DNA from 3 places in the Janthinobacterium sp. GW822-FHT07H11 genome. Region 3 is predicted to be linked to each of the others. Evidence: predicted binding sites of a transcription regulator. Region 3 holds the regulator's gene; each other region holds the start of a gene.

Evidence for each region. Region 3 encodes LexA, which represses DNA repair genes until DNA is damaged. Its sites were predicted from a motif close to ACTGTATNNNNATACAGT; they were not measured.
Region 1: the regulator LexA is predicted to act here: its motif matches at 2,801-2,818, upstream of AC3RCJ_RS01450 (putative DNA modification/repair radical SAM protein).
Region 2: the regulator LexA is predicted to act here: its motif matches at 1,694-1,711, upstream of AC3RCJ_RS26010 (DNA topoisomerase IV subunit B).

Annotation. Positions count from the first base shown of each region.
Region 1 is NZ_CM179507.1:332,762-343,076, forward strand. It holds gene AC3RCJ_RS01430 (TOBE domain-containing protein) at 1-503, opposite strand, end outside; gene AC3RCJ_RS01435 (sulfate/molybdate ABC transporter ATP-binding protein) at 544-1,245, opposite strand; gene modB (molybdate ABC transporter permease subunit) at 1,251-1,922, opposite strand; gene modA (molybdate ABC transporter substrate-binding protein) at 1,938-2,696, opposite strand; gene AC3RCJ_RS01450 (putative DNA modification/repair radical SAM protein) at 2,834-4,066, shown strand; gene AC3RCJ_RS01455 (UdgX family uracil-DNA binding protein) at 4,063-5,526, shown strand; gene AC3RCJ_RS01460 (bile acid:sodium symporter family protein) at 5,478-6,491, opposite strand; gene AC3RCJ_RS01465 (BON domain-containing protein) at 6,694-7,056, opposite strand; gene AC3RCJ_RS01470 (sigma 54-interacting transcriptional regulator) at 7,324-8,691, opposite strand; gene AC3RCJ_RS01475 (hypothetical protein) at 8,688-9,230, opposite strand; gene AC3RCJ_RS01480 (HAMP domain-containing sensor histidine kinase) at 9,227-10,315, opposite strand, start outside.
Region 2 is NZ_CM179507.1:5,886,152-5,896,466, forward strand. It holds gene kdpA (potassium-transporting ATPase subunit KdpA) at 1-1,237, opposite strand, end outside; gene kdpF (K(+)-transporting ATPase subunit F) at 1,237-1,326, opposite strand; gene AC3RCJ_RS26010 (DNA topoisomerase IV subunit B) at 1,790-3,787, shown strand; gene AC3RCJ_RS26015 (molecular chaperone HscC) at 3,787-5,496, shown strand; gene AC3RCJ_RS26020 (hypothetical protein) at 5,509-7,320, shown strand; gene parC (DNA topoisomerase IV subunit A) at 7,369-9,723, shown strand; gene AC3RCJ_RS26030 (helix-turn-helix domain-containing protein) at 9,932-10,117, shown strand; gene AC3RCJ_RS26035 (hypothetical protein) at 10,202-10,315, opposite strand, start outside.
Region 3 is NZ_CM179507.1:5,080,189-5,090,503, reverse strand. It holds gene AC3RCJ_RS22410 (CvpA family protein) at 1-34, shown strand, start outside; gene purF (amidophosphoribosyltransferase) at 74-1,597, shown strand; gene AC3RCJ_RS22400 (cystathionine gamma-synthase family protein) at 1,641-2,882, shown strand; gene lexA (transcriptional repressor LexA) at 2,948-3,583, opposite strand; gene rpsF (30S ribosomal protein S6) at 3,859-4,248, shown strand; gene priB (primosomal replication protein N) at 4,269-4,568, shown strand; gene rpsR (30S ribosomal protein S18) at 4,594-4,884, shown strand; gene rplI (50S ribosomal protein L9) at 4,912-5,367, shown strand; gene AC3RCJ_RS22370 (replicative DNA helicase) at 5,513-6,898, shown strand; gene AC3RCJ_RS22365 (DUF47 domain-containing protein) at 6,993-7,619, shown strand; gene AC3RCJ_RS22360 (inorganic phosphate transporter) at 7,659-8,672, shown strand; gene AC3RCJ_RS22355 (hypothetical protein) at 8,921-9,091, opposite strand; gene AC3RCJ_RS22350 (MBL fold metallo-hydrolase) at 9,334-10,218, opposite strand.

The DNA of each region.
Region 1 (10,315 bases), 1.6 Mb from region 3:
GCTTCCGCACCGGGCACCAGGCCCAGGCTTGCGCTGCTGCCCTGCGTGACGATGGCCACGATGTGCTGGCCGCCCGGCAGTTCCAGGGTCACTTCATCGTTGACGGCGCCCTGTTTCAGTTCGGCCACCTTGCCGAGGAATTGATTGCGTGCCGTGGTTTTCATGGCCATTCTCCGTATGAGTAAAAGATCGTCGGCGATGCCTTCGGCCTGGCTGCCCAGCTGGCGCAGGTAGCGGGCATGCTCGCGCTCGATGATACGGAAATTGTCGACCAACTGGCGCCCCCGCTGCGTCAGGCGCGTGCCGCCGCCGCCCTTGCCGCCCGTCAGGCGCTCCACCAGCGGCTCGCCGGCCAGGTTGTTCATCGCGTCGATGGCGTCCCAGGCCGCCTTGTAGCTCATCTTCACAAGCTTGGCCGCCTGCGTGATGGAGCCGCACTCGGCGATGGCGCCCAGCAATTCCACCCTGCCGGCGCCGCCCAGGTGCTCACCGCCCACCGTCATCCATACCGAGCCTTGCAGGCCGATTTCCGCTGCCGCTGATTTATCCAATGCGTTCACCCCATGCCTTATTTTTTTCCATGCTGTCAATTTGTCCGTCACGCAAGTAAAGCACATGCTCACCCAGGATGCGCGCATCTTCCGGATCATGTGTGATCAGGATCATGGGCACGTCCAGGCGCTGCTGCCACTGGCTCAGTTCCAGCCGCATTTTGACACGCAGGGCCGGATCGAGGGCGGCAAACGGCTCGTCGAGCAGCAACGCGGCCGGCTCGGCCACGAGCGCCCTCGCCAGCGCCACCCTCTGGCGCTGGCCACCGGACAACTCGTCGGGATACTGGTGCGCCAGTTCCTGCAAGTGAAACGCGTCGAGCCAATGCTCGACCTTCTGCAATTTTTCGCGCGCGCGCGGGTTGAACCAGCCGCGGCTCAGGCCAAAACCCACGTTCTGGCGCACCGTCAGGTGCGGGAACAGCGCGTAATCCTGGAACAGGTAGGCGACATTGCGCTGCTGCGGCGGCAAGTTGATGCCGGCGGCCGAATCGAACAGGGTGCGCCCGTTCAGGCGGATATGGCCCGCCTCCGGGGTGAAGAGTCCGGCAATGGCTTTCAGGGTCATGCTCTTGCCGGCCCCGGAGGGGCCATACACGGCGATGCGCTGGCTGCTGGACGTGCATTGCACATGCATGTCGAAACGGCGTTTGCCGGAGCGCAAGGTGGCGCGGATGTCGAGGTCGAGTTGCATGGGCGTCATTTGTGTACGATGCGCCCGGGCGCCAGGCGGCCGGCGGCCAGCAGCACGGCGATGCAGACGAGCGAGGTGATCAGCACCAGCATGTTGGCGGCGTCATCCTGGCCCGCCTGCACGGCTTCATACACGGCCACCGACAGGGTCTGCGTCTTGCCGGGAATACTGCCGGCCACCATCAGCGTGGCGCCGAATTCGCCGAGCGCGCGCACGAATCCCAGCAGCACGCCGGCCAGGATGCCGCGCCAGGCCAGCGGTAACGTAACGCGGAAGAAAATCGCCAGCTCCGAAATGCCCAGCACGCGTGCCGCCTGCTCCAGCTGGCCGTCAACGGCCTCGAAGGCGGCGCGCGCGGGCTTGAAGACGAGGGGAAAGGCGACCACGGTCGAGGCGATCACGGCGCCCTGCCAAGTAAAAATGAGGTTGATGCCGAAGTTATCCTGCAGCCAGATGCCCAGGGTGCCGCGCCGGCCCAGCAGCACCAGCAGGTAATAGCCGAGCACGGTGGGCGGCATCACCATCGGCAGGGTCAACAGGGCGTCGAGCAACTCGCGCCCGGGAAAACGCGCGCGCGCCAGCAGATAGCCCGTACCGATGCCGAGCAGCAAATTGAGCGCCGTGGCCCAGGCCGCTACTTTCAGCGACAGGGCCAGCGCGGTCCAGGCGATATCCATGCGGGCGCGGTGGCCTTAGGGTTTCTTGAAGCCGTACTTGGCCAGGATGGCTTGCGCCGGCGCCGTCTGCAGGTAGCTGACGAAGCGCTTCGCTTCGGCCGCATTGCCGCTGCCCTTGATGGTGGCGATCGGGTACAGCACGGGCGCGTCCAATGGCACGTCCAGCACGACGTTGACCTTGTCTTTCATGATGGCCGCGTCGGTGGCGTAGACAAAGCCCGCATCGACTTCGCCGCGCGCCACGTAGTCGAGCGACTGGCGCACGTTCTGCGTGCCGATGGCTTTCGGCTGCACGGCGTCCCACAGATTCGCCTTCTTCAGCGCGCCTTCCGAATAGCGGCCGACGGGCACGCTGGCCGGATTGGCGATGGCCACGCGGGTCACGCCCTTGTGCGTCAGGTCACTCAAGCTCTTGATGCCCAGCTTGCTATCGTGCGGCACGATCAGCACCAGGCTGTTGCCGACGAAATCCTGCCGGTCGGCCGGCAGCACCAGGCCCTGCTTTTGCGCCGCATCCATGGTTTCCTGGTCGGCCGAGGCAAACACGTCCACGGGCGCGCCCTTGACGATCTGCTGCAGCAGCACGCCCGAGGCGGCAAAGTTCAAGGACACCTTGCTGCCCGGATACTGTGCCTCGTAGCTTTGCGCCGCATCCTTGAATGCGTTCGTCAGGCTGGCCGCGGCCGACACCACCACTTCGCCGGCAAGGGCGGAGGTAGCGGCGGTGGCGAGCAGGGTGGCGCCAAGCAGGCGGGCGAGGGAGGTGAGGCGCATGATCGTATCCTTGATGAGAAGAGAACCAGGCCCGTAATATACACCGATATATAGCGTTCTGCCATTGCACAGATCAAGCCGGTACCAAGCCGATTCCCTGATATACTGTATATAAACACAGTATATCGAGGTGAGCCATGGAATTGACGGACAAGCTGGAAATCCTGGCCGACGCGGCCAAGTACGATGCGTCCTGCGCCAGCAGCGGCGCACCGAAGCGCGATTCCATCGGCAAGGACGGTTTTGGCGCCACCTCGGGCATGGGCATTTGCCACAGCTACACGCCGGACGGGCGCTGCGTCTCGCTGCTGAAAGTGCTGCTGACCAATTACTGCCTGTACGATTGCCAGTACTGCGTCAACCGCCGTACCTCGAACGTGCCGCGCGCCCGCTTTACGGTGGCCGAAGTGGTGAAACTGACCAGCGACTTTTACCTGCGCAACTACATCGACGGCCTGTTCCTCAGTTCCGGCATCATCCGGTCGGCCGACTACACGATGGAGCAGCTGGTGCAGGTGGCGCGCGAGTTGCGCGAAGTACACCAGTTCCGCGGCTACATCCACCTGAAAACCATCCCCGATGCGGACCCCGCCCTGGTCGCGCAGGCGGGCCGCTATGCCGACCGGCTCAGCGTCAACATCGAATTGCCGACCCAGGACAGCGTGCAAAAGCTGGCGCCGGAAAAGAGCGTGCACACGATCAAGCTGGCCATGGGCGCCATCCGTCGCAAGCTCGATGAAAAGGCCGAAGAACCGCGCTCTCCCCGCTTCGCGCCGGCCGGGCAAAGCACGCAGATGATCGTCGGCGCCGACGCCAGCGACGACCAGCAGATCCTCGCCACGGCCGAGACCCTGTACGGCAGCTATAAACTCAAGCGCGTGTACTACTCGGCCTTCAGCCCCATCCCCGACAGCCCGAAAAGCGTGCCGCTGGCGCCGCCGCCCATGCTGCGCGAACACCGGCTGTACCAGGCCGATTTCTTGCTGCGCAGCTATGGTTTCCAGGCCAGCGAACTGCTGCCCGCCAGCGGCGGCAACCTGGCGCTCGACATCGATCCGAAACTGGCTTGGGCGCTGGCGCACCGCGAACATTTTCCGCTGGACTTGAACCGCGCGGCGCAGCACATGATCGCCCGCGTACCGGGCATCGGCCTGCGCAACGCGCAGCGCATCGTCGACCTGCGCCGCTTGCGCCAGGTGCGCTATGCCGACCTGTCGCGCCTGCGCTGCAGCATGAAAAAGATTGCCCCGTTCATCATCACGGCCGATTACTTTCCCGCGCGCGACACCACCGCTTCGGAACACCTGCGCCGCGCCATGGCCGATGCACCGCAGCAAATGAATCTGTGGCCGGAGTTGCAGGCGGCATGAGCAGTGTCGTCCGGCTGGCGCAATCGTTCGACGCGTGGCGCGCGGCGGCGCGCGAACTGATCGCGCGCGGCGTGCCGCCTGCGGAAGTGGCCTGGCAATCGCAGCCCGGCGAGGGCGACCTGTTTTCCTCCACGCCAGAGGCCACGGATACCAACGCGCCACTACTGCGCCTGCCCCGCCAACTGGTGGCATTGCTGGAGAGCGCCGCCTGTTTCAACGTGCATGACCGCTGGGCCTTCCTGTACCAGGTGCTCTGGCGCTGGCAGCAGGGCCAGCACGACGTGGTGTCGCCGGCCGACGCGGACGGCGCGCGCCTGCACGCCATGGTCAAGGCCGTGCGGCGCGAGGAGCACGACATGCATGCGTATGTGCGCTTCCGCGAGCGGCCGGACAGTGACGGCGCGCCCCGTTTTGTCGCCTGGTTCGAGCCCACGCACGAGGTGCTGCCGCAGGTGGCGCGCCACTTCGCGCGCCGCATGGGCTCCATCAGCTGGATGATCGCCACACCGGATGCCAGCATGCTGTGGGATGGCGCCACCTTGCACGCGGGACCGGCCCTGCTGCGTGGCGCGGCCGACATCGACGATGCGGGCGTAGCGCTATGGCTCACCTACTACCGCAGCATCTTCAATCCCGCGCGCGTGAATGCCGACTTGCTGCACAGCCATATCCCCTCGCGCTTCTGGAAAAATTTACCCGAAGGCGCCATCGTGCCCGCCATGCTGAGCGGCGCAGCCAACGGCGAGCGGCGCACGGGCCAGACGGCCAGCGTGGGACAGCGCCAGGGCGCCGCCATGATCCAGATCAACTCCGAGCGGGCCCAACCCGCGCGCGCGACTGCCACGACGCTGGACCAGTGCCGCCGCTGCGAGTTATGGAAGAGCGCCACGCAAGCCGTGCCCGGCACAGGCCCGCACACCGCCCGCATCATGCTCGTCGGCGAGCAGCCGGGCGACCAGGAAGACCTGGCCGGACAGCCGTTTGTCGGCCCGGCCGGCGCCGTGCTGGACCAGGCCATGCAGGAAGCGGGCCTGGCGCGCGACAGCATCTATCTGACCAATGCCGTCAAGCATTTCAAGTGGGAACCGCGCGGCAAGCGCCGCCTGCACAAGACGCCTGCGCAGCGCGAAATCCTCGCCTGCCGCGGCTGGCTGGAGGAAGAGCTACGAAGCGTGCAACCGCAGGTGGTCGTGGCGCTGGGCAGCACGGCATTAAAATCCGTACTGCAGGATGGCGCGGCCAGCATGACGCCGCTGATCGGCACGCCCATCGAACGCGACGGGCGCTGGGTGGTGACCGTGTATCACCCGTCGTACGTGCTGCGCGCACGGGACGAAGAGAGCCGGCGCCAGGCCTACGCGGTGATTGTCGATGGCTTGCGGCAGGCGCTGCGGCTACTGCAGGAGCCGCATCACGGCGTCGTCACCGGCACTTCCTGCGCCTCGTCGCGCCGCGCATAGCGCTGCGCGATCACGGCACAGATCATCAGCTGGATCTGGTGGAACAGCATCAGCGGCAAAATCACCATGCCCAGCGAGTGCGTGGCAAACAAGACCTTGGCCATGGGCACGCCGCTGGCCAGGCTTTTCTTCGAACCGCAAAAGACGATGGCGATCTCGTCTTCCTTGTTAAAGCCCAGGCGGCGGCTGATGAATGTCATCAGGCCCAGGACCAGGGCCAGCAGCACGATGCTGAACACGCCCAGGGCGACCAAGGTTTCCACCGAGATCGTGTGCCACAGGCCTTCGCTGACGGCTTCGCTGAAGGCCGTATAGACCACCAGCAAGATCGAGCCCTGGTCGACGAATTTCAGCATGGCCTTGTGGCGGTCGACCCAGCGGCCTATCCAGCGGCGCAGGAACTGGCCGGCCAGGAAGGGCAGCAGCAATTGCATGACAATCGACAATACCGCGTCCACCGACGACTTGCTTTCCGCGCCCTTGGCCACCAGCAAGCCCACCAGGATGGGCGCGAGGAAGATGCCGATGAAATTCGAGGCCGAGGCGCTGCAGATGGCGGCTGGCACATTGCCGCGCGCCATGGCCGTCAAGGCGATCGACGATTGCACGGTCGATGGTAGCGCACACAGGAACAGGATGCCCACGTACAGCTCGGGCGTGAGGAAGGTCAGCGCCAGCGGCCGCAGGGCCAGGCCCAGCAGGGGAAACAAAATGAACGTGCTGGCCAGCACCAGCAAATGCAGGCGCCAGTGCATGACGCCGGCCACCACGGCTTCGCGCGACAGCTTGGCGCCGTGCAGGAAGAACAGGGCGGCGATGGCCACCGTGGTGATATGGCCGAAGACCACGGCCGTCTGGCCCGTGCAGGGCAGGAAACTGGCCAGCGCCACGGTAACGAGCAGGGCGATGGTGAAATTGTCGGGTTTCAGATTGCGCAGCAGGGCGGCGGGGGAAAAAGAAGACATGCGGTAGCCTGGTAGCGGCCCAGCCTTGCAACACTGCGCCATGGATGACAAAAAGCGCCGGAAACGGCGCCAGTGCTGGCTATTCTAACCCCATTGCCGAGCTACCTGCCTGCAAGCAAGCGTGGCTTGTGGACACAATGGCACAAAAAAATGCCCTGTCCGCAGACAGGGCAACCCGGAGTAAAGTACAGCGCGAGGGCAATTAGCCGGCGGCTTTGACTTTCAGCTCGTTCTTGATTTCTTTCACGCCGCTCACGGAAGCGACGATCTGCACGACGCGGTCACCCGCTTCGGCGCTCGGCACGTCGCCCGACAGGACGACCACGCCTTGCTGGGTTGCTACCTTGACTGGCAGGGCAGCGGCTTGCGCATCGGCGCTCAGGGCGGCCTTGGCCGAGGAAGTGATGGTTTCATCAGGGACGGCGGCGGCAGCGTTGGCGGCCACGACGGTGTCAGCAGGAGCTTGTGCTTTTGGGGCGGAGTCAGCTGCATGCGAAGCGGTGATCGAAGCGCCCGACAGTACGATAGCGGCGACCAGGGTATTGAACAGTTTCGATGTTTGCATGGTAGTTCCTCTCAATGAAGTTAAAAGCTTCTTACTTGGATAAAGCAACACTTTGAAGCGTCACACCTACCCATACAGCAAGCGCCGTGCCAGCTTTTAAATTTCATTTAAAATCAATAACTTACATGAAGACTCGATTTTTCCAGTGCGTTTCAGGCGCATCCGGCACGAAAAACCGGGCTTTTTGTCGCCTGCCAGCGACAGCTTGTGGCAACAATATCAATGTTTCAGGCTAAGTCGCTGATTTACAACACCTTATTTTTGTCGCTAATCAGCGACAGGGTCGCCGTCAAGCCGGAACAGGGCTGGCGTCAGCTCGTATTTCTGCAGTAAACGGTAGAACTCCGTGCGGTTGCGGTCGGCCAGGCGGGCCGCGTCGGCCACGTTGCCGTCCGTCAGGCGCAGCAATTGGATCAGGTAGTCGCGTTCGAAGCGCTGCTTGGCTTCGTTATAGCTGAGCGCTTCGAGCGAGGGCACGCGCAAGGCCCGCTGCACCAGGGACAAGGGCACCAGCGGCGCCGTGGCCAGCGCGCACACCTGCTCGACCACATTGACCAGCTGGCGCACGTTGCCGGGCCAGGGCGCCGCCACCAGGGCCGTCAGGGCGTCGGGCGCGAAGCCGTTCAGCGGCTTGTCGTACTTGGCGGCCAGCTTCTGCAGGAAATGGTTCGCCAGCAAGGCGATGTCTTCGCGGCGCTCGGCCAGCGGCGGCAGGGTCAAGGTCACTACGTTCAGGCGGTAATACAGGTCTTCACGGAATTGCCCTTCCGCCATGGCCACATCGAGGTCGCGGTGCGTGGCCGACAGCAGGCGCACGTCGACGGGCCGGGTCTGGTCGGCGCCGACGGGGCGCACGGCCCGCTCCTGCAGCACGCGCAGCAGTTTCACCTGCAGCGGCAGCGGCATGTCGCCGATCTCATCGAGAAACAGGGTGCCGCCATCGGCCGCCTGGAACAAACCTTCGCGGTTGCCGACGGCGCCCGTAAACGAACCTTTGACGTGGCCGAACAGTTCCGATTCGAGCAGCTGCTCGGGAATGGCGCCGCAATTGACGGCGATGAACGGCGCCTTGGCGCGGCGGCTGGCGTTGTGCAGCGCGCGCGCCAGCAATTCCTTGCCCGTGCCGCTGGGGCCGCGGATCAGGATGCTGGCGTCGGAGCCGGCCACCAGCTTGGCTTCGGCCAGCAGCTCGGCCATCTGCGCACTGCGGCTGATCAGTTCGGCACGCCAGCTTTCGTCGCCGGACGCCGGCGCCGGCATGACGGTGGACAGGTTGACGGCGCAGGCCACTTTTTCCATCAAGAGCTTGCCGTCGAACGGTTTCGTCAGGTAGGCAAACGCGCCGCGCGCCGTCGCCTCGACGGCGTCGGGAATGGTGCCATGCGCCGTCAAGAGAATCACGGGCAGGGCCGCGTGCTGGCGGCGGATTTCATCGAACAGGGCCAGGCCGTCGCGGCCCGGTAGTTGCACGTCGGTAATGACCAGGGCCGGCAACTCCACGGCCAGGCGCGCCAGTGCCGCTTCCGCGCTGCCCACGGCCGTCACGCGGTAATTGCCCGCTTGCAGGCGGATGGTCAGCAGGCGCAGCAGGTCAGGATCGTCGTCGACCAATAAAATGTGGGCGTGCTCGCTCATTTCGACACTCCCGCGGCGGGCCGCACGGACAGGCTGCGCTCGATGTTTTTCAGCGCTTCCAGTTTTTCATTGAGCAAGTCGATGCGGCGCTGGGCGTCGCGCAGCTGGGCATTGAGCTTGTCGAGGCTGTCTTCCTGGCGGCGCAGCTCCGCATACTGGCCGCCGAGCAATTGCGCCAGCGGCGCCAGCAGTTGCGCGTCCTTGCCGGTGGCCGTGGCCAGCGGTTCGAGCAGCGCCTGCGCGCGGGCCAGGTCGCCCGGCGCGCGCACGCTGGCGTGCAGCATGGCGCGGCGGATGGCGTTCTGCGGCGCCGTGTCGGCCTTGGCCAGGTCCAGCTGGGCCTTCGCCAGTTCCGACGGCGTCATCAGGCGCAAGGCGTTCTGGTACGCCAGCAGTTCGGCCAGCTGGGGGTCCATCACCACCACCACGCGGGGCGGCGTCTGCACCAGCACGGGCGTCTGTTTGGCGGGCTTGCTGGCGCAAGCGCCCAACAGCAGCGCACAGGCGGCCATGGCGGCCACGGAAATTCTCGTCATCATAAAGGCAGTTCTATCCGAAAATGCGCGCCGGCGGGGCGCGGTAAAAGAGTGACGCTGCCATCGTGGGCGGCGATATATTCACGCACGATGGACAGGCCGATGCCGTTGCCGTTGCGCGCGCCGCTGGCCTGGCGCACCCCCTGGTAAAACGGTTCGAAGATGCGCTCGGCGTCCTCGGGCGCCACGCCGCTGCCTTCGTCGATGCAGTCGATGCGGGCGCGGCCATCCTCGCCCGACAGCGCAAAATGCACGGTGCCGCCTTCCGGGCTGAAGCGCACGGCGTTCGACAGCAGATTCGCCAGGGCGGTGGCCAGCTTGTCGCGGTCGGCCTGCACGATCAGCGATGCACCCTGCACCTCGACCCTCAAACGGCGTGCCTGCCATTGCAGGCGCTGCCCGGCCACCACATCGTGCAGCAAGACCAGCAAGTCGACCTTGCTGTGCGCCAGGTGCTGGGCGTCAAAGGCGGCGGTATTGTAGCGCAGCAAGTCCTCGATCTGCGTTTGCAGCGAGGCCGTGTTTTGCCGCAGGATGCCGGCGATTTCGCGCTGGCCCTCGCTGAGCTTGCCGGCCACCTCGTCTTCCAGCAGGGCCACGCCTTCGCGCAGGGCCGCCAGCGGCGTTTTCAGCTCATGCGAGATATGGCGCAGGAAGCGTTCCTTGTCGGCATCGAGGTCCGCCAGGCGCTGGCGCAGCCAGTCCAGCTGCTGGCCCAGGCGGCGCGTGTCGGCCGGGCCACCGACGACGATGGGCTGGTCGTAGCGCTTGTCGCCCAGGCGCTCGATGGCCGTCTTGATGCGGCGCAAGGGGCGCGACAGCAGGAAGCCGAAGCAGGTGGCCAGCACGGCCGCCAGCAGCACGGCGCCGATGACCAGCGCGCTGAGCAGGCGGCGCTGGCGCTCGAGCTCCACCAGCAGCGCATCGTTGCGGCTGCCGATGGCCGTCTTGCTTTCGCGGGCCAGGCTGTCATTGATCTGCGTCATGCGCGCAAACGCGCGGTAGACGACGGCATGGCCGTCGCGCTTGCGGCGCTTGCCGGCCTGCAATACTTCCCACGCCGCTTGCGCCTGCGCCGTCCACTCGTC
Region 2 (10,315 bases), 810 kb from region 3:
ACACCACTTCGCCGAATTGCATCAGCAGCAGCGGCACCATGCCGCCCAGGGGCATGTAGGAATCGTGCATGGAGTTGACGGCGCCGCACGATGCGGCCGTCGTCACCGCCGCGAACAGGGTCGAGGAGCTGATGCCGAAGCGCGTTTCCTTGCCTTCCATATTGCCGCCCGATTGCAGGCTGCTGGCCTGCTGGTCCACGCCCAGCGCTTGCAAGGCGGGATTGGCTTGCTGCTCGGCGCTCATCACGCCGGCCGTCATGACGACAAAGATCAGGGTCATCGCGGCCAGCACGGCCCAGCCCTGGCGCAGGTCGCCCACCATGCGGCCAAAGGTGAAGCACAGGCCGGCGGGAATGATGAAGATGGCCAGCATCTGCAGGAAGTTCGACAGCACGGTCGGGTTTTCATACGGATGCGAGGAATTGGCATTGAAGAAACCGCCGCCATTCGTGCCCAGCAGCTTGATCGACTCCTGCGACGCGACGGGGCCCATGGCGATCGTCTGCGTCGTCGCCACTTGCGCTTCCATCACGGGTTTGCCGGCCGTATCCAGCACGGGCTGGCCGTCGGCCGTCATTTTCGGCGTTTCATACGCCACCTGGTCGAGCAGGGTCACTTCCTTGTAGGCGGAAAAATTCTGGATCATGCCTTCGCCCATGAAGACAACGGACAGGGCCAGCGCCAGCGGCAGCAGGATGTACAGCGTGGAGCGCACCAGGTCGACCCAGAAATTGCCGATCGACTTGCCCGAACGCGAGGCGAAACCGCGCACCAGGGCGAAGATCACGGCGATGCCGGTGGCCGCCGAAAAGAAGTTCTGGCAGGCCATGCCCAGCATCTGGGTCAGGTAGCTCATGGTCTGTTCGCCGCCGTAGCCCTGCCAGTTGGTATTGGCGACGAAGCTGACGGTGGTATTGAACGAGGAATCGGGGCTGACAGCGCCCAGGCCCTGGGGATTCAGGGGCAGGAAGCCCTGCAGGCGCTGCAGGCCGTAGACGAAGACGGCGCCCACGGTATTGAAGACGATCAGGGCGATGGCATAGCTTTTCCAGCCCATGGCCTTGTCGGCGGGAAGGCCGGACCAGCGGTACAGCAGGTTTTCCAGCTTTTGCAGCCATCCCAGGCCGCGCACGGGGCCATCGCCGGCCACCTTGGCCATGTACAGGCCCAGCGGATAGCCGGCGGCCAGCAGCACGGCCAGGAAAGCCACCAATAACAGTATCGATTGCGTCGTCATCACAGATCCTCCGCTTTCAGCAGCGCCACCAGCAGGTACACCAGCAGGCCAGCCGAGACGACGGCGCCCAGCACATAAAACGCGTTCATTTGACGCTCCCTAGTTTGTCGCAGGCGACGGCAAAGCCGGCTGCCACGACAAAAAAAACGGCAATCAAGCCGAGATACACGATATCCATTCCCACCCTCATTCAGGTTTGTTTTGATAGTGAGCAGATTAGCCAAAAGGGTCTAAAAAATTCGTAAAGACTGGGGAGGCGGCTGTAAACAAAATGTAAAAACACGGGCTTTACCGCATAAAATCGTCCACGCTCGGCGAGAATCGATGTGCTTTGGCGCACCGTTGTTGCCAAGGAGTAGCGCTATTGCCCGCCGATCAAGATAGAATGCGCGAGCGTCCGCACAAGGACGCCATGCCTGCCGCGCTGCCCTCCCCCAGTGACGCTGGACGGGATATACTGTATATTCGTACAGTTATCGCCGCCGCCTCCCTGCGCCGCGCAGTGCTCCGGCCTGGCGTTCCAACCACTGTCTTTACTTAGCTTGAACACGTATGGCCACTAAAAAACCAGCATCCGACTACAGCGAATCATCCATCCGTGTCCTGAAGGGACTGGAACCCGTCAAGCAGCGCCCGGGGATGTACACCCGCACTGAAAATCCGCTGCACATCATCCAGGAAGTGATCGACAATGCCTCCGACGAGGCGCTGGGCGGTCATTGCACGCATATCGCCGTCACGCAAAACACGGACGGCAGCATCACCGTCGAAGACAACGGCCGCGGCATTCCCGTCGGCCTGCACCCGGAAGAAGGCGTGCCGACGGTGGAAATCGTGTTTACAAGGCTGCACGCGGGCGGCAAGTTCGACAAGGGATCGGGCGGCGCCTACGCGTTCTCGGGCGGCCTGCACGGCGTCGGCGTATCCGTCACCAATGCGCTGTCATCGCGCCTGGAAATCACCGTCTGGCGCAAGGAAAGCGACGGCAACGGCCTGCATCACATGGTATTTGCCGATGGCGACGTGATCGAGCCACTGCATTCCCGCCCCGCCCCGCGCGACGGCAAGAAATCCGGCACGCGCGTGACGGCCTGGCCCAATGCCAAGTATTTTGATTCGCCCAATATCTCGCAGCCAGAGCTGCAACGCCTGCTGCGCTCTAAGGCGGTGCTGCTGCCGGGCGTGACTGTCACCCTGACCAACGCGAAAACCGGCGATACGCAAACCTGGCTGTACGCGGAAGGCTTGCGCGGCTACCTGACCGAATCGCTGGCGCAGGTATCGAATGGCGAAACCCTGATTCCCCTGTTCGAAGGCGCGCAATACGCGGGGCCGGACTCGGAAGGCTTTGCCGAAGGCGAAGGCGCAGCCTGGGTGGTGGCATGGACGGAAGAAGGCGCCATCGTGCGCGAATCGTATGTCAACCTGATTCCCACCTCGAATGGCGGCACGCACGAATCGGGCTTGCGCGACGGCCTGTTCGGCGCCGTGAAGAACTTCGTCGAAATGCACTCGCTGCTGCCAAAAGGCGTGAAACTGCTGCCGGAGGACGTGTTTGCGCGCGCCTCCTTCGTGCTGTCGGCCAAGGTGCTGGACCCGCAATTCCAGGGCCAGATCAAGGAACGCCTCAATTCACGCGACGCCGTGCGCCTGGTCTCGACCTTCACCAAGCCGCCGCTGGAACTGTGGCTGAACCAGCACGTCGACTATGGCAAAAAGCTGGCCGAGCTGGTGATCAAGCAGGCGCAGTCGCGCCAGCGCTCGCTGCAAAAAGTGGAAAAGAAAAAATCCTCGGGCGTGGCCGTGTTGCCGGGCAAGCTGACCGACTGCGAATCGTCGGACATCACGCGCAATGAACTGTTCCTCGTCGAGGGCGACTCGGCGGGCGGTTCGGCCAAGATGGGCCGCGACAAGGAATTCCAGGCGATCCTGCCCCTGCGCGGCAAGGTCCTGAACTCGTGGGAGACGGACCGCGACCGCCTGTTCGCCAATAACGAGATCCACGACATCGCGGTGGCCATCGGCGTCGATCCGCACAGCGTGGGCGATTCGCCCGACCTGTCGGGCCTGCGCTACGGCAAGATCTGCATCCTGTCGGACGCCGACGTGGACGGCTCGCACATCCAGGTACTGCTGCTCACGCTGTTCTTCAAGCACTTCCCGGCCCTGATTTCGCGCGGCCATATCTGCATCGCCCGCCCGCCGTTGTACCGCGTGGATGCGCCGGCGCGCGGCAAGAAGCCGATCCAGAAAATCTATGCGCTCGACGACGGCGAACTGGTCGCCATCGAGGACAAGCTGCGCAAGGAAGGCGTGAAACAGGGCGCCTGGTCGATCTCGCGCTTCAAGGGCCTGGGCGAGATGAACGCCGAGCAGCTGTGGGAAACGACGATGAATCCGGACACGCGCCGCCTGCTGCCGGTGACCCTGGGCGAAATCGATCACATGGCATCGGCCGCGCGCTTCAACATGTTGATGGGTAAAGGCGAAGCGGCCGGACGCCGCGCCTGGATCGAGGAACACGGCAATGAGGCGGAGGCGGATATCTGATGATCATCGGTATCGACCTGGGCACCACCAACAGCCTGGTCGCCATCTGGCGCGACGGCAAGGCGTCCATCATCCCGAATGCGCTCGGTGAACACCTGACGCCGTCGTGCGTCAGCATCGACGACGACGGCAGCGTGCTGGTGGGCCGCGCCGCGCGCGAGCGCCTGCAGACGCATCCGCAGCTGACGGCGGCCGTCTTCAAGCGCTACATGGGCAGCGAAAAGAAGATCACCCTCGGCATGCAGCAATTCCGCCCGGAAGAACTGTCGTCGATGGTGCTGCGCGCGCTGAAGGAAGATGCCGAAGCCTTTTTGGGCCACAAGGTCGAGGAAGCCATCATCACCGTGCCCGCGTATTTCAGCGATGCGCAGCGCAAGGCCACGCGCATTGCCGGCCAGCTGGCGGGCTTGCGCGTGGAGCGCCTGCTGAACGAGCCGACGGCCGCCGCGCTGGCCTACGGCATCCGCGACAAGGAACAGGAAAGCAAATTCCTCGTCTTCGACCTGGGCGGCGGCACCTTCGACGTGTCGATCCTGGAGCTGTTCGAGGGCGTGATGGAAGTGCGCGCCTCGGCCGGCGACAATTTTTTGGGCGGCGAAGACTTCGTCACCGTGCTGGTCGACGCTTTCATGGAAGGCAGCGGCCTGCGCGACGCCGTCGGCAGCCGCCTGCTCGACCCGCGCCAGCAGCAGCTGCTGCGCGACGAAGCCGAGCGCGTCAAGCGATTGCTGTCGGACCAGCCGTCCGTGCACATGGCCACGCGCTACCAGGACAAGGAATACAGCTGGGAGATCGGCGAAGACAAACTGGCGCAGCTGTGCGAACCGCTGCTGGCCCGTTTGCGCCTGCCCGTGGAACGCGCGCTGCGCGACGCCACCATCCGCGCCGCGGAACTCGATGAAGTGGTGCTGGCTGGCGGTGCCACGCGCATGCCGCTGGTGCGTAAACTCGTCTCGCGCATGTTCGGCCGCTTCCCCGCCATCCACCTGGACCCGGACGAAGCCGTGGCGCTGGGCGCCGCCGTGCAGGCGGGCCTGAAGATGCGCGACGCGGCCCTCGACGAAGTGGTCATGACGGACGTGGCGCCGTATTCGCTGGGCATTTCGATTTCGCGCCAGGTCGGCGCAAACCAGTATGAGGGCGGGCACTACCTGCCCATCATCGAGCGCAATTCCGTGGTGCCCGTCTCGCGCACGGAAAACATCACCACCATCTACGACAACCAGAAGGAAATCAACGTGGCGATCTTCCAGGGCGAGTCGCGCCTGGTGGCCGACAACGTCTTCCTCGGCAAGATCAGCTTCCCGATTCCCGCCAAAAAGGCGGGCGAGATCGGCATCGACGTGCGCTTCACCTATGACATCAGCGGCGTGCTGGAAGCCGAAGTGACGGTGCTGGCCACGCAGGAGCGCCACAAGATGATCATCAGCGATAACGCCGGCGTGATGACGCCGGAGCAGATCGAGCAGCGTTTTGCGGAACTGGCCGACCTGAAGATCCACCCGCGCGAGCAGCTGGAAAACCGCACCCTCGTCACGCGCGCCGACCGGCTGTACGAGCAGTCGCTGGGTGACGTGCGCCAGTACCTGGCCGCGCATACGGCCAACTTCCAGGCCGCGCTGGAAACGCAGGACCCGAACACCATCCGCAAGGCACGCCTGGCGCTCGACGAGGTGCTGCGCCAGGTCGAGAGCGAAAGCTTCCTGTAGATGGACGGCGGCATGCACAACGGACAGCGCGGCCTGTGGCAGATCCTGGGCACGGAGCCGACGGGCGACGAACGCGCCCTCAAGCGCGCGTACGCGAAGCGCCTGAAGGCGACGCGTCCCGAAGACGATCCTGCCGCCTTCCAGGAGCTGCGCGAAGCGTACGAATACGCGCTGCGCCATGCGCACCTGTTTGCCGAGGAACTGCCGGAACCGCAAGCGGCCGAAGCCGAAGCGGCAGCGGCGGAAACGCCAGAAGCGCCCCCCATGGAACCGGCCGATCTGTGGGGCGTCATCGACGAGTCCGCGCAACACGCACCTGCGGAACTGTGGGGCGTCATCGCCCAGGAACCCGCAGCGCCGCCGGAACTATGGGGCGTGCTCGCCACCGATCCGGCGCAGGAAGCGGCCAATCTGTGGCTAGGCTGCCTGGCATGGATGCGGCACACGGATGCGGGCGACGCGCTGGCCCGCATGCTGCAGGACGACGCCATGCTCAATCTTGACGTGCGCGAGGAGTTCGAGCTGTGCGCGCTGCGCTATTGCGCCAGCGCCGGCTATGACCTGGCGCTGCGCCAGGCCCTGTTCGAGCAGCTGGGCTGGGACCACGATTTTTCCTACCTGGCGCGCAGCCATGCTGACCTGGTGCGCGCCGCCGTGCAGCGCTACCGGGCGGACCGCTCGTTCGCCCATTTCAGCGACAACCGCGACAGCTACCCCGGCCTGGACTGCATCATGTCGCAACAGCCACCCGGCGCCTACGCGCGCCAGCTGTTCGATGAAAAATTTACGCTGCAGCTGCGCGAGCTGCTGCACACGATACGCTGGCAGCACGGCGAGATGCTGGCCTACAAGCTCGATACGGACCTGTTCGAGCAGTGGGAGCAGGCCGTCCATGCCAAGCGCTACTTCAAGCAGACGGCACTCGCGTCGTGCGGCCTGGGTTTCGTGCTGCACTTCATGCTCGCGGGCGTGCTCGATGCGGCCGGCTTCACGCTCGGCGACACGGCCGCCTATGCCAGCCTGCTCGGTTTCCAGGCGCTCGCCTTTGCCCTGCTGGCCATGCATGCCTTGCGCTGGCCGGCGTCCCTGTTCGCGCGCCGGGACTCGCTGCAGGAAGCGCTGCAGGAGCGCCTGCCCGTGCTGTGGCAGCGGCCCGGCTTGCGGCAACTGGGCTGGATCGTCCCCTATCTGCTGCTGGCGTTAGTGCTGTTCCTGCCAGAACGCAGCGCCACCATGCACATCGTTAGCGCAGCCGGTTTGTGCGCGTCGGCCCTGCTCGCGTATGCCATGAATCGCAAGTTATTGCGCGGCATGCTGCTGCTCCTTGCCTTGGGCCTGTCGCTGTTCGCCGCCATGTTCATGAGCGGCAAAGGCCAGTCGGCGCTGGCCATCGGCGATGCCATGCCACTGATGTTTTGCCTGGCGGCGCTGGCCCTGCGCAGCGCCACCGGCCTGTATGGCGATTGCGGCTTCGCCGAGGCGCTCTTGCCCCGCCTGCGCGCGGCATGGCTGATCGGCTGTGCGGGCTTGCTGGCCTTGCTGTATGTGCAGCCGTTGCCGGCCGCCCTCGTCGGCGCCGCGCTGTATGCCTGGTCCTGCGCCGGCTTGCTGTTTTCCCCCAGCGATTTTAAATGGAAGACGATGTGGCCGCTGGTGCTGGTGCCGTCCCTTGCCAGCTTCGTGCTGGCCAGCCACGCGCCGGCCATCCGCGCCATGCCGATGATGGATAACAGCGTCGAGCTGGCCATGGCAGTGCTGTATCTGACCTTGCGCTACATGTATCTGGCGTACCGCACGTCCATCTCCAAACCCGGGCTGTCATAATCGGCTCCACGAATTCAACCGCAACCACTTAATACTGAAACAAGCGCCATGTCCACACAAACGAATTTATTTGACGATGCCCAGCCTGAGCCGACCCTGCCAGATGAACCGGTATTCGACGGCGAAGCGCTGACCCTGTCCACCTTCGCCGAGCGCGCCTATCTCGATTACGCCATCTCGGTGGTCAAGGGCCGCGCCCTGCCCGACGTGTGCGACGGCCAGAAGCCCGTGCAGCGCCGCATCCTGTATGCGATGAATGAGCTGGGCTTGAATTCCACGGCGAAGCCGCGCAAGTCGGCGGCCGTGGTCGGCGACGTGCTCGGTAAATTGCATCCGCACGGCGACCAGTCCGTGTACGACGCGCTGGTGCGCATGGCGCAGGATTTTTCCTTGCGCTACCCGCTGATCGATGGCCAGGGCAACTTCGGCTCGCGCGACGGCGACGGTGCCGCCGCGATGCGCTACACGGAAGCGCGCCTGACGCCGATCGCCAAGCTGCTGATGGATGAAATCGGCATGGGCACGGTGGATTTCCAGCCCAACTACGACGGTTCGACGGAAGAACCGAAGCTGCTGCCGGCGCGCCTGCCGATGGTGCTGCTGAACGGCGCCTCCGGCATCGCCGTGGGCCTGGCCACGGAAATTCCGTCGCACAACCTGACGGAAGTGGCGAAAGCGGCCGTGGCCATGATCCGCGACCCGAAAATCACGCACGCAGAACTGATGGCCATCATTCCCGGTCCGGACTTCCCCGGCGGCGGCCAGATCATCACGCCGCCATCGCAGATCGCCGACATGTACGCGAGCGGCCGTGGCAGCATGAAGGTACGCGCGCGCTGGAAGATCGAAGAGCTGGCGCGCGGCCAGTGGCAAGCCGTCGTGACGGAACTGCCGCCGGGTACCTCGTCGCAAAAGGTGCTCGAAGAAATCGAGGAACTGACGAATCCAAAGATCAAGCTGGGCAAGAAGGCGCTGTCGCCGGAACAGGTGGCCCTGAAGGCGCTGATCCTCAATTCGCTCGACACCATCCGCGACGAATCGGGACGCGCCGCGCCGGTGCGCCTGGTGTTCGAGCCGAAATCGAAGAACCAGGACCAGACGGAATTCATGCTGATGCTGCTGGCGCACACCTCGCTGGAGTCGTCGACCTCGATCAATCTGGTGATGATAGGCGGCGATGGCCGTCCGCGCCAGAAAGGGTTGGGCGACATCCTGCGCGAATGGATCGATTTCCGCTTCGAGACCGTGACCCGCCGCACCGGCTACAAGCTGGGCAAGGTCAAGGACCGCATCCACATCCTGGAAGGGCGTGAAGCGATCCTGCTCAATATCGACAAGGTAATCCACATCATCCGCAATTCGGATGAACCGAAATCGGCCCTGATCGAAGCCTTCAAACTGTCGGAGCGCCAGGCGGACGATATCCTGGAAATCCGCTTGCGCCAGCTGGCGCGCCTGGAAACGCTCAAGATCCAGCAGGAACTGGCCGAGCTGCGCAAGGAAGAAAAATCGCTGCAGGACCTGCTCGACAACCCGGGTTCCATGAAGCGCGCCATCATCCGCGAAATCGAAGCGGACGCCAAGCAGTTCGGCGACGCGCGCCGCACCCTGATCGAGGAAGCGCAAAAGGCCGTGGCGGAACAAAAAGTGGTCGATGAGCCAGTCACCGTCATCATTTCGGAAAAAGGCTGGGTGCGTGCGCGTACCGGCATCGGCCACGATGCGGCACAGTTCACGTTCAAGGCCGGCGACGCGCTGCATGGCGCCTTCGAATGCCGCACGGTCGACACCTTGTTAGGCTTCGGCAACAACGGCAAGATTTACTCGGTTCCCGTCTCCGCGCTGCCCAACGCGCGCGGCGATGGCGTGCCGATCACCACCTTGTGCGACCTGAGCGGCGGCACGCCCGGCAACGCCGTGCGCATCCTGCATTATTTCGCGGGCAATGGCGCCACCAGCCTGCTGCTGGCCACCAGTGCCGGCTATGGCTTTGTGGCAAAGGCGGGCGACATGGCCAGCCGTCTGAAAGGCGGCAAGGCCTTCATCACCCTGGACGACGGCGATGTGCCGCTCGAACCGAAGGTCATCCCGGATACGGCCAGCGCCGTGGCCTGCCTGACGGAGGGCGCGCGCCTGCTGGTATTTGGCCTGCTTGAAATGAAAACCCTGTCCAAGGGCGGTACGGGCGTCAAGCTGATCGAACTGGAAGGCAAGGACAAGCTGCTGGCCGTCCAGCCGATCAGCCAGCGCGGCGTGCTTGTTTCCGGCATCGGCCGGGCGGCGAAGCCGCAGGATGCCTCTCTCGGAGCAACCGCCCTGGCCGATCACATCGGCAAGCGCGCGAAGAAGGGCAAGCCGCTGGCGGCCAAGCTGAAACCGGTCTCGATGACAGCGATAGGCTGATAGCGGCACAGGCAACAAAAAGACAGGTTCGGAACTGAACCTGTCTTTTTTTTTCGCGTGTCGCCAGCCAAACGCCGTAGCAAGGCAGCGAGCAAAATAGTTTTGCACAATCGCCGCCCGCCTTCGTTATCCCTGCAGGCATGCCACCGGCATGCTCGTTAGAAGACAGGAGAACAGGCATGACAACAGACTTTACAGGCACCGTGCGATGCAGCGCCTGACCCCGGCAGAACGGCTGGTGGCGGCCATGGCCATGCAGGGATTGCCCTACAAAACCATCGCCCGGAAGCTCGACAAATCGCCCGCTACCGTGCGCAACCAGCTGCATGCGATTTACCAGAAACTGGGCGTGCCCAACCGCACTGCACTGGCCAGCACCTTGCGGTGCGAATAGGGAAGCGCCTTCTTTCGCTGACTTGCCGCCCCGCCCCCCTTTCGCTGCGCCCCGTTCCACGCTTGCGCCCGACTATTCGCCCGATCAGTGCCGCGCCAGCCTGAGGATGTCCGGTGCCGCCTCGATAATTTCAATCACGCCCTGCGGTGCCGCCGCCGTGCCGCCCAAGGCATAGCGGTTCATACCCAAAGGAACAAG
Region 3 (10,315 bases):
GCCTGCCGCTTACGCGCAGCATGTGAAATTTTGAATTTTTTTTAAAATCAGTAGCACAGTTTAGGAGCACACCATGTGTGGCATCGTCGGCGTCGTTTCCCATCAACCTGTCAATCAATTGCTCTATGATGCATTGTTGCTTTTGCAACATCGCGGCCAGGATGCGGCAGGGATTGCGACCAATCACAGCAGTATGTTTTCCATGCACAAGGCCAACGGCCTCGTGCGTGACGTCTTCCGTACGCGCAACATGCGTTCGCTGCAAGGCAACTCGGGCATCGGTCATTGCCGCTATCCGACGGCCGGTTCGTCGAGCGAAGAGGAAGCGCAGCCGTTTTATGTGAATGCGCCGTTCGGCATCACCCTGGCGCACAATGGCAACCTGACCAACTGGGAACAGTTGAAGCAGGAAATGTTCAAGAACGACCGCCGCCACATCAATACCGATTCCGACTCGGAAGTGCTGCTCAACGTGCTGGCGCATGAAATCCAGGAAGCGACGACGGGCCTGAACCTGGACCCGGACGCCATCTTCAAGGCCGTCACCGTGCTGAACCGCCGCGTCAAGGGCGGCTACGCTGCCGTGGCGCAAATCGCCGGCGTGGGCTTGCTGGCCTTCCGTGACCCGCACGGCATCCGTCCGCTGTGCCTGGGCATCAATGAAACGGAGCAGGGCGCCGAATACCTGATCGCCTCCGAATCCGTGGCGCTGGAAGGCATGGGCTTCCGTTTCGTGCGCGACATCGGTCCCGGCGAAGCCGTCTTCATCGATGCTGACAAGCAATTGCACAGCCGCCAGTGCGCCGACAACGCCAGCCTGAACCCGTGCGTGTTCGAATTCGTCTACCTGGCCCGTCCCGACTCCGTCATCGACGGCGCCTCCGTGTACGCCACGCGCCTGAAAATGGGCGAATACCTGGCGGAAAAGATCCGCACGGAGTTGCCTGGCGTACATATCGACGTGGTCATGCCGATTCCCGACTCGTCGCGTCCGGCCGCCATCCAGCTGGCCATGGCGCTGAACATCGAGTACCGCGAAGGCTTCATCAAGAACCGCTACATCGGCCGCACCTTCATCATGCCGGGCCAGGCGGCGCGCAAGAAATCCGTGCGCCAGAAGCTCAACGCGATTCCATCCGAATTCAAGGATAAAGTGGTGTTGCTGGTCGACGACTCCATCGTGCGCGGCACCACCAGCCGTGAAATCGTGCAGATGGCGCGCGAAGCGGGCGCGACAAAGGTCATCTTCGCCTCGGCCGCGCCACCGGTGATCTACCCGAACGTGTACGGCATCGACATGCCGACGCGCGACGAACTGATCGCCTATGGCCGCACGACGGAAGAAGTGTGCCGCGAAATCACGGCCGACTACCTGGTGTACCAGGATATCGGCGCGCTCAAGCAGGCGATCGCCGACGTCAACCCGGCCCTGACGAACTTCGAGGCCTCGTGCTTCGACGGCGTCTACGTGACGGGCGACGTGTCGCAGGAATACCTGGACCGCCTGGAATACGCGCGCCACCATCCGAAGGCGGCAGCGCCCGAAGATACGCCGCGTTCCCAGCTGAACCTGAACCTGGCAACGACAGAAGCGTAATTATCTTGCCCGGCTAGCGCCGGGCTTTTTTTGCTCCGCGATCATGAACGATAAAAAAAACTACGGCTTTACCACCACCATCCTGCATAACGACCGTCGCAAGGGCATCGAGCACGGCTCGCTGCACAAGCCCGTGCACACCTCCGTCGCGTTTGGTTATGCCGATGCGCGCCAGCTCGCTTCCGTCTTCCAGGGCAAGGAGCCCGGTTTCCGCTATGGCCGCCAGGGCAACCCGACGGTGTCCGCGCTGGAAGACAAGGTCAACAAGATGGAAGACGGCGTGGCCACCCTGTGTTTCGCCACCGGCATGGGCGCCATCGGCGCCGTGGTGCAATCGCTGTTGCGCGCGGGCGACCATGTCGTGTCGTCGGCCTTTCTGTTTGGTAACACCAACAGCCTGTGGCAAACGGTGACGGGGCAAGGTATCGCCGTATCGTTCGTCGACGCCACCGATGTGGCCAACGTGGCGGCCGCCATCACGCCGGCCACGCGGATTGTATTCGTGGAAACTATTGCCAATCCGCGCACGCAGATCGCCGACCTGCAAAAAATCGGTGACTTGTGCCGCGAGAAAGGCATTTTGTATATCGTCGACAACACCATGACGACGCCCTACCTGTTCCGCCCGAAAGCCGTGGGCGCGGGCCTGGTGGTCAACGCCCTGACGAAATCCATCGGCGGCCACGGCAATGCGCTGGGCGGCAGCTTGACGGACACGGGCGTGTTCGACTGGACGCAGTATCCGAATATTTTCGAGAACTACAAGAAGGCGGCGCCGGCGCAGTGGGGCATCGCGCAAATCCGCGCCAAGGCCTTGCGCGACTTCGGCGCCTCGCTGGGTCCGGAAGCGGCGCACCATATCGCCGTCGGCGCGGAAACCATGGCCTTGCGCATGGACCGTACCTGCTCGAACGCGCTGGCGCTGGCCACCATGCTGGCCGCCGACCCGCGCGTGGCGGCAGTGCATTACCCGGGTTTGGCCTCGCACCCGCAGCACGCCTTGGCGACGGATTTGTTCCGCAGCTATGGTTCGCTGTTGAGCTTTGAATTGAAGGACGGCATCGACTGCTTCGATTTCCTCAATCGTCTCCATCTGGCTATTCCGGCCAGCAACCTCGGTGACACGCGCACCCTGGTCATTCCCGTCGCCCACACGATTTTCTATGAGATGGGCGCCGAGCGCCGCGCCAGCATGGGTATCGCCGAGTCGCTGATCCGCGTTTCCGTCGGTATCGAGGATGAGGTGGATTTGCTCGAGGATTTCCGCCAGGCACTCGATGTATAAGTCGCCGGACAAATGAAAAGGGCCGCAACAGTCATGCTGTTGCGGCCCTTTTTGTGTGCAGCGGTTTAATGCCAGCTGCGCATCAAGCCCACGGCCAGGCCTTCCAGGGCGAATTCATCTTCCGGCGACACGGTGATGACCTTGAAGTCCGGGTTTTCCGGCAGCAGTTCGATCACGGAACCCGTCTTCTTGTAGCGCTTGACGGTGACTTCGTCGCCGATGCGGGCCACGACGATCTGGCCGTTCTTGGCGCTGTCGACCTTCTTGACGGCCAATAGATCGCCATCCATGATGCCGGCGTCGCGCATGGACCAGCCGCGCACTTTCAGCAGGAAGTCGGGCTTGGCCGAAAACAGGGCCGGATCGACGTTGTAGCTCGCTTCCAGGTTTTCCTGCGCCAGGATGGGCGAGCCGGCCGCCACCCGGCCGATCAGCGGCAGCGACATCAGCAGGGCCGCCGGCACCTTCGATGGCGCTGTTTCAGCGGCAACGCCGATCAGGCGGATGCCGCGCGAAGTGCCCGGCGAAATCTCGATGGCGCCCTTGCGGGCCAGGGCCTGCAGATGTTCTTCGGCCGCATTGGCCGATTTGAAACCCAATTCGTTGGCGATCTCGGCACGGGTAGGGGGAAAACCCGTGTTTTCAATCGCGTCCTTGATCAGGTTCAGGATTTGTTCTTGTCGTGCTGTCAGCTTGATCATGAGCGGTGGGTGCATACTAAAATGCTGTCTATATGAACAGTCTGTATTTTTGTACAGTATCGCCGACTATGCAAGCGGATTTCGGGCTTTTTGCGTGATTTTGCAAGAAATAGTCGCGCCGGGCTGAAATGCGGGGGTGTGGCGACGTGCTGGTGGCCGTTGCGGAAGGAATGATTGAATACTTCGCCAATAGCGGTTATAATCTTCGGCTGACCTTCCCACACCCGTCTTGACGCCGGGGTGGGCGATTATCAATCCGACCTGAAGGAGTTTGCATGCGTCATTATGAAATAGTCTTTATCGTCCATCCGGACCAAAGCGAGCAAGTGCCCGCGATGATCGAACGCTACAAAGCCAGCGTAACCACCCGCGGCGGTTCGGTTCACCGCGTGGAAGATTGGGGCCGCCGTCAAATGGCTTACTCGATCCAAAAGCTGCCTAAAGCACACTACATCTGCCTGAACATCGAATGCGACAACGAGACCCTGGTCGAGTTGGAAACAGCATTCAAATTCAATGATGCCGTGTTGCGTCACCTGACCGTTAAAATGAAGAAAGCTGAAACAGCTCCTTCGCCGATGATGAAATCGGTACAACGCGAAGACGCGGCCAAAAGCCACCGCACCGAAGCACCAGCAGCCGCTCCAGCCGCAGCAGCAGCTTAATTCTTGACCAGGATCGTGCGCTGAACCAGCTACAAGTTACCGCCATCATTGCCGAGCGCGAAATATTGCGCTATACCCCGGCAGGGCTGCCGATTGTGAATGCAGTATTGCAACACAGTTCGCAGCAGATGGAAGCAGGAATTGCCCGTTTGACCGAGTTTGATGTTGCCGCGCTAGCCGCTGGCGAAATCTCAGGCCGGTTCAGTCAGGCAAGCTTGGGCGGGGTATATCAGTTCACGGGTTTCCTGGCCAGGAAGAGCCGCAACAGCAAGAGTTTGGTGTTTCACATCATTGATTTTAGTGCAGTCATTCCCGACTAGCGCATTTTAGATACAGGAGCCTGACATGGCATTCGGTAAAAAGTTCGACAAAAATAAGCTCAAGCTTAAAGAAAAACGCAAACAGCAAAATCCGTTGTTCAAACGCAAGAAGTTCTGCCGCTTCACCGCAGCTCACGTTGAGCAAGTCGACTACAAAGACGTCGACACGCTGAAAGACTTCGTCCAAGAAAACGGCAAGATCATGCCAGCACGCCTGACCGGTACCAAAGCGCACTACCAGCGCCAAGTCGACACCGCAATCAAGCGCGCTCGCTTCCTCGCGCTGCTGCCATACACCGATCTGCACCACGCTTAATCGGTCAGATATTCCTGGAGAAGAACTATGCAAATCATTCTGTTAGAAAAAGTTGTTAACGTCGGTAACCTCGGCGAAGTCGTCAAAGTCAAAGACGGTTACGCACGTAACTTCCTGATCCCACAACGCCTGGCACGTCGTGCCACGGCTTCGGCCGTTGCTGAATTCGAAGTCAAGCGCGCCGAACTGGAAAAAGCTGCTGCCGCCAAACTGGCTGCATCGCAAGCCCAGGGCGAAAAACTGAGCGGCCTGACCGTTCAAGTTGCTCAAAAAGCTGGCGTCGATGGCCGTCTGTTCGGTTCCGTCACCAACTTCGACATCGCTGAAGCGCTGACCAAGCAAGGTTTTGCTGTTGAAAAAGCACAAATCCGCATGCCTACCGGCCCGCTGAAGATCGTTGGCGAGCACAACGTTTCGGTTGCTCTGCACACCGACGTGGTCGTGGAAGTTGTCATCGCTGTCGTTCCAGACGCGAACGCGTAATCGTCTGCGGGCCTGGCCCGCATGCGCTACCGTACTGTCAAGTACTATGAAAAGCCGGGTTCGCCCGGCTTTTTTGTCGTCTTTTTTTCGCTGATTTTTCGCCCTTTTTTTTTGCCCGCACGCCGAAGCGGGTATAATTCGCGCCATGAACGCCCCCTCTGATCCGCAACTGGATTCCCTCCGTATTCCGCCGCATTCGATCGAAGCAGAACAATCCGTCATTGGTGGTCTGCTGCGCGACAATGCCGCATATGACCGCATCGCCGACTTCATGCACGCGGAGGATTTCTATCGCTATGACCATCGCATCATCTTCGAGCAAATCGTCAAGATGGTTAACGCTTCCAAGCCAGCCGATGTCATTACTGTTTTTGAAACCCTGACCCAGCTCGGCAAGGCCGAGGATGTGGGCGGACTCGCTTACCTGAACGCCATGGCGCAAAACACGCCATCGGCCGCCAACATCCGCCGTTATGCCGAGATCGTGCGCGACCGCGGCGTGCTGCGCAAACTCATCACGGTGGCCGACGATATCTCCGGCACGGCGTTCAGCCCGCAAGGCAAGGAAGTCAAGCAGATGCTTGACGAGGCCGAGTCGAAGATTTTCGCCATCGCCGAAGAGGGCGCGCGCGGCGCCCAGGGCTGGACCGCCATCCAGCCCCTGCTGACGCAGGTGGTCGAGCGCATCGACGAACTGTACAGCCGCGACAACCAGAGTGAAATCACGGGCGTGCCCACCGGTTTCATCGACCTCGACCGCATGACCTCGGGCCTGCAGCCGGGCGACCTGGTGATCGTGGCGGGCCGCCCATCGATGGGCAAGACGGCGTTTTCCGTCAACATCGGCGAAAACGTGGCCATCGACAGCGGCTTGCCCGTGGCCGTGTTCTCGATGGAGATGGGCGGCGCCCAGCTGGCCATGCGTATGCTCGGTTCCGTGGGGCAGCTGGACCAGCACCGCCTGCGCACGGGCCGCCTGAACGACGAAGACTGGCCGCGCCTGACGAACGCGATCCAGAAGATGAACGACGCGCAGCTGTACATCGATGAAACGCCGGCGCTCAATTCCATCGAGCTGCGCGCCCGCTCGCGCCGCTTGTCGCGCCAATGCGGCAAGCTGGGCCTGATCATCGTCGATTACTTGCAGCTGATGTCGGCCAATACGCCGGGCGACAACCGCGCCACCGAGATTTCCGAGATTTCGCGCGGCTTGAAAGGGCTGGCGAAAGAACTTGGCTGCCCCGTGATCGCGCTGTCGCAGCTGAACCGCTCGCTGGAGCAACGCCCGAACAAGCGGCCCGTGATGTCCGACTTGCGCGAATCGGGCGCTATCGAGCAGGATGCCGACGTGATCCTGTTCATTTACCGCGACGAGGTGTATAACCCCGACTCGCCCGACAAGGGGACGGCCGAAATCATCATCGGCAAACAGCGTAACGGTCCAATCGGCAGCATCCGCCTCACCTTCATGGGGCAGTACACCAAATTTGGCAATTACAGTGGTGGCCTGGCGCTCTACCAAGGCGACTAAGACTCAGCAGCACTGGCAATTCCATTGGCCGCCCCCTCATACGGGGCGGCTTTCTGTAGTAAATAACACGACTCAATGCTTAACGGAGAATGACATGTTTGGACGCTTGATGCCCACTGAGGGCAAGTTTTTTGAATTGTTTAACCAGCACGCGGAACTGTGCGTCAAGGGCGCGAAAGAGATGCTCGGCCTGATGACCAATTTCGACGACCTGGAAAACCGCGTGCATGCGATCGAAAGCATCGAGAAACAGGCGGACAAAGTCACCTACGCCACCGTGGAAATGCTGCACAAGACCTTCATCACGCCGATCGACCGCGACGACATCCATCAGCTGATCACGCGCCAGGACGACATCCTCGACCTGCTGGAAGATGCGGCGCAAACCGTCTCGCTGTACGACCTGAAAGCCGTCACGCCGGAAGCCAAGCGCCTGGCCGAACTGGTGCTGGCCTGTACCGAAAAAGTGCGCGACGCCGTCGCCATGCTGCACAACATGGATAACTCGCGCAAGATCGTCGCCATCTGCGAAGAGATCGACCGCCTGGAATCGGACGCCGACCACGTGATGCGCGCCGCCATGTCCAAGCTGTTCCGCGACGAGCCGGACGTGCGCAACCTGATCAAGCTGAAAGCGATCTACGAAATTCTGGAAACCGTGACCGACCGTTGCGAAGATGTGTCCAATATTATCGAAGGCATCATCGTCGAAAACGCGTAAGCGTTGGGCCTGTCCTGAACCAGAATCAGAAAAGAAACTATAATGACCATACAAATCAGCATCTACGTGCTAGGCCTGTTGATCGTCCTGGCGCTGCTGTTTGACTTCATGAACGGCTTCCACGATGCCGCCAACGCGATCGCCACGGTGGTCTCGACGGGCGTATTGAAACCGCAGACCGCGGTTGCCATGGCCGCCACGTTCAACTTTGTCGCCATCTTCGTCTTCCACCAGCTGACCGTGGCCGCCACGGTGGGCAAGGGCACCATCGACCCCGCGGTGATCGACCAGTACGTGATCTTCGGCGCGCTGATGGGCGCCATCTTCTGGAATTTGTTTACCTGGTACTACGGCATTCCCTCGTCGTCCTCGCACGCGCTGATCGGCGGCCTGGTGGGCGCCGCCGTCGCCAAGTCGGGCACGGGCGCGCTGGTCGCGGCCGGCCTGTGGAAAACCGTGGCCTTCATCGTCATCGCACCGGTGCTGGGCTTCGTGTTCGGCTCGATCATGATGCTGCTCGTGTCGTGGATTTTTGTCCGTTCGACGCCGCGCAAGGTCGACAAGTGGTTCCGCCGTTTGCAACTGGCATCGGCGGCCGCCTACAGCCTGGGCCACGGCGGCAACGATGCGCAAAAGACCATCGGCATCATCTGGATGCTGCTGATCGCCGCCGGCTACTCGAACGCGGCCGACGCCATGCCGCCGCTGTGGGTCATCATCTCGTGCTACACGGCGATCAGCTTCGGTACGCTGTTCGGCGGCTGGCGCATCGTCAAGACCATGGGCCAGAAAATCACCAAGCTCAAACCGGTGGGCGGCTTCTGCGCCGAAACGGGCGGCGCCATCACGCTGTTCGTCTCGACGGCGCTGGGCATTCCCGTGTCGACCACGCACACCATCACGGGCGCCATCGTCGGCGTCGGCTCGGCACAAAAGATGTCGGCCGTGCGCTGGGGCGTGGCGGGCAATATCGTCTGGGCCTGGATCTTCACGATTCCGGCTTCGGCCTTCGTCGCCGCGATCGCCTGGTGGATTGGCCACCACATCATGTGATGAAGTACCGTCGCGATTGAAAAGGGAGCCGTCCAGGCTCCCTTTTTTTTATCTGTCGATGTGGGCTGCTCTGGCGCGCCGGCGCGCATAGCCGATGCACGGCAGTACCAACAGCACCTGGCACACGACAGGGGCGGCGCCCATCACGGCAAACGCCGCGAGCAAGGCCAGCAATCGTCAGCAGGTGTTTCATGCAGTGGCAGCGCCAAATGAAACAGGCGCCGCGGCGCCTGTCTGGTGGTCGAGAATTACTGGCCGCGCGGACCCTTGTCGCCACCATGGTGCGGTTTCAGGCCGTCATTCTGGCGGATCGCGCCCTTGTTCTGCTCTGCCTGCTGGCGGCTCTTGTTCGCTTCATGCTGGGCTTGCTGGTCTTCGCGCTGCTGCTGTTCGCGCGCTTTTTCGCTTTGCTGGGTCATGGCAGTGTCCTTGAATAAACAAGCAGTCATCATGCTGCGCTTGCGCCGGATTCACCGTTCGCTACCCAACATATACAGGCCTTAGAGCCTGTCCCAGTAGATGAATACATCCCCTGCTGGCGCCCCTCAGAAGCGGGGACTGCGTTGATCGTCGTCGCGTGGCTCGCCACGCGTCCTCCTCACGCCTTGTCCGCACTCCTGATGAACTGCCAGCAGAAGACGCTCCCTACTGGGATAGGCTCTTAGCCCAGCTCGACGGTCATGCCCTCGGCCGCCAGGAACACCTGCAAGGCCCCCAGCCGCCCGGCAAAGCGCGCCATCACGTCGGCAAAAGCCGCTTCCAATTGATCGTCGCTGCGGCCCGGTTCATGGTGGGTGCAATACAGCCGTTTGGCGCCGCAGCGCAGGGCCAGTTCCAACGCGCCGTCGAAGGTGCCGTGGCCCCAGCCGCGCTTGGCCTCGTATTCGTCGCGCGTGTACGAGCAGTCCATGATCAGGGCGTCGACGCCGGCAATGGTCTGGTCGATGGCGGCCTGGCGCTGCGCGATCATGGCCTGGCAGGCCGAATATGCGGGCGAGCCGCTGGCATGCGGATTGTTGAACGGTTCATGGTCGCCGCTGAAAAACAGCGAGGCGCCGCCGGACTCGATGCGGTAGCCGAGGTTGATCACCGGGTGGTTCATTTCGGCATTCGTCACCACTGCGTCGGCCACTTCCGCGCGCTCGCCGACGGCCAGGGTGTGGTAGCCGATCTCGGCCGCCATGGCCGCTTCGCTGACGGGAAAATAATTGTTCTGCAACTGCGTGGCCATCACGTGTTCGATGCCATTGCCGGCCGCGTCCGCCGCGCCATACAGGCGCACGCGACTGCCGTGGATGAACAGCGGGGCGAACATGGGCAGGCCGTGGATATGGTCCCAGTGGCTGTGGGTGATCAGGATGTGGGCCGTGGCGGGTCCTGGCGGCAGTGCGCTGGCCAGGGCAAAGATACCGCTGCCGCCATCGAGTACCAGCAGGGCGTCGCTGGCCGTGCGTACTTCGATGCAGGTCGTGTTGCCGCCGTAGCGCACCGTGTGCGGGCCGGGCGAGGGGATCGAACCGCGCACGCCCCTGAAGGTGAATTTCATCGCTGCCTTGTTATAGTGTAACGATTGTTGATTCTATTCTAATTGTCGGGCAAGAAACGGCATTTTTAATGGTTGTTGTGTTTCGGAAATCTTTTTT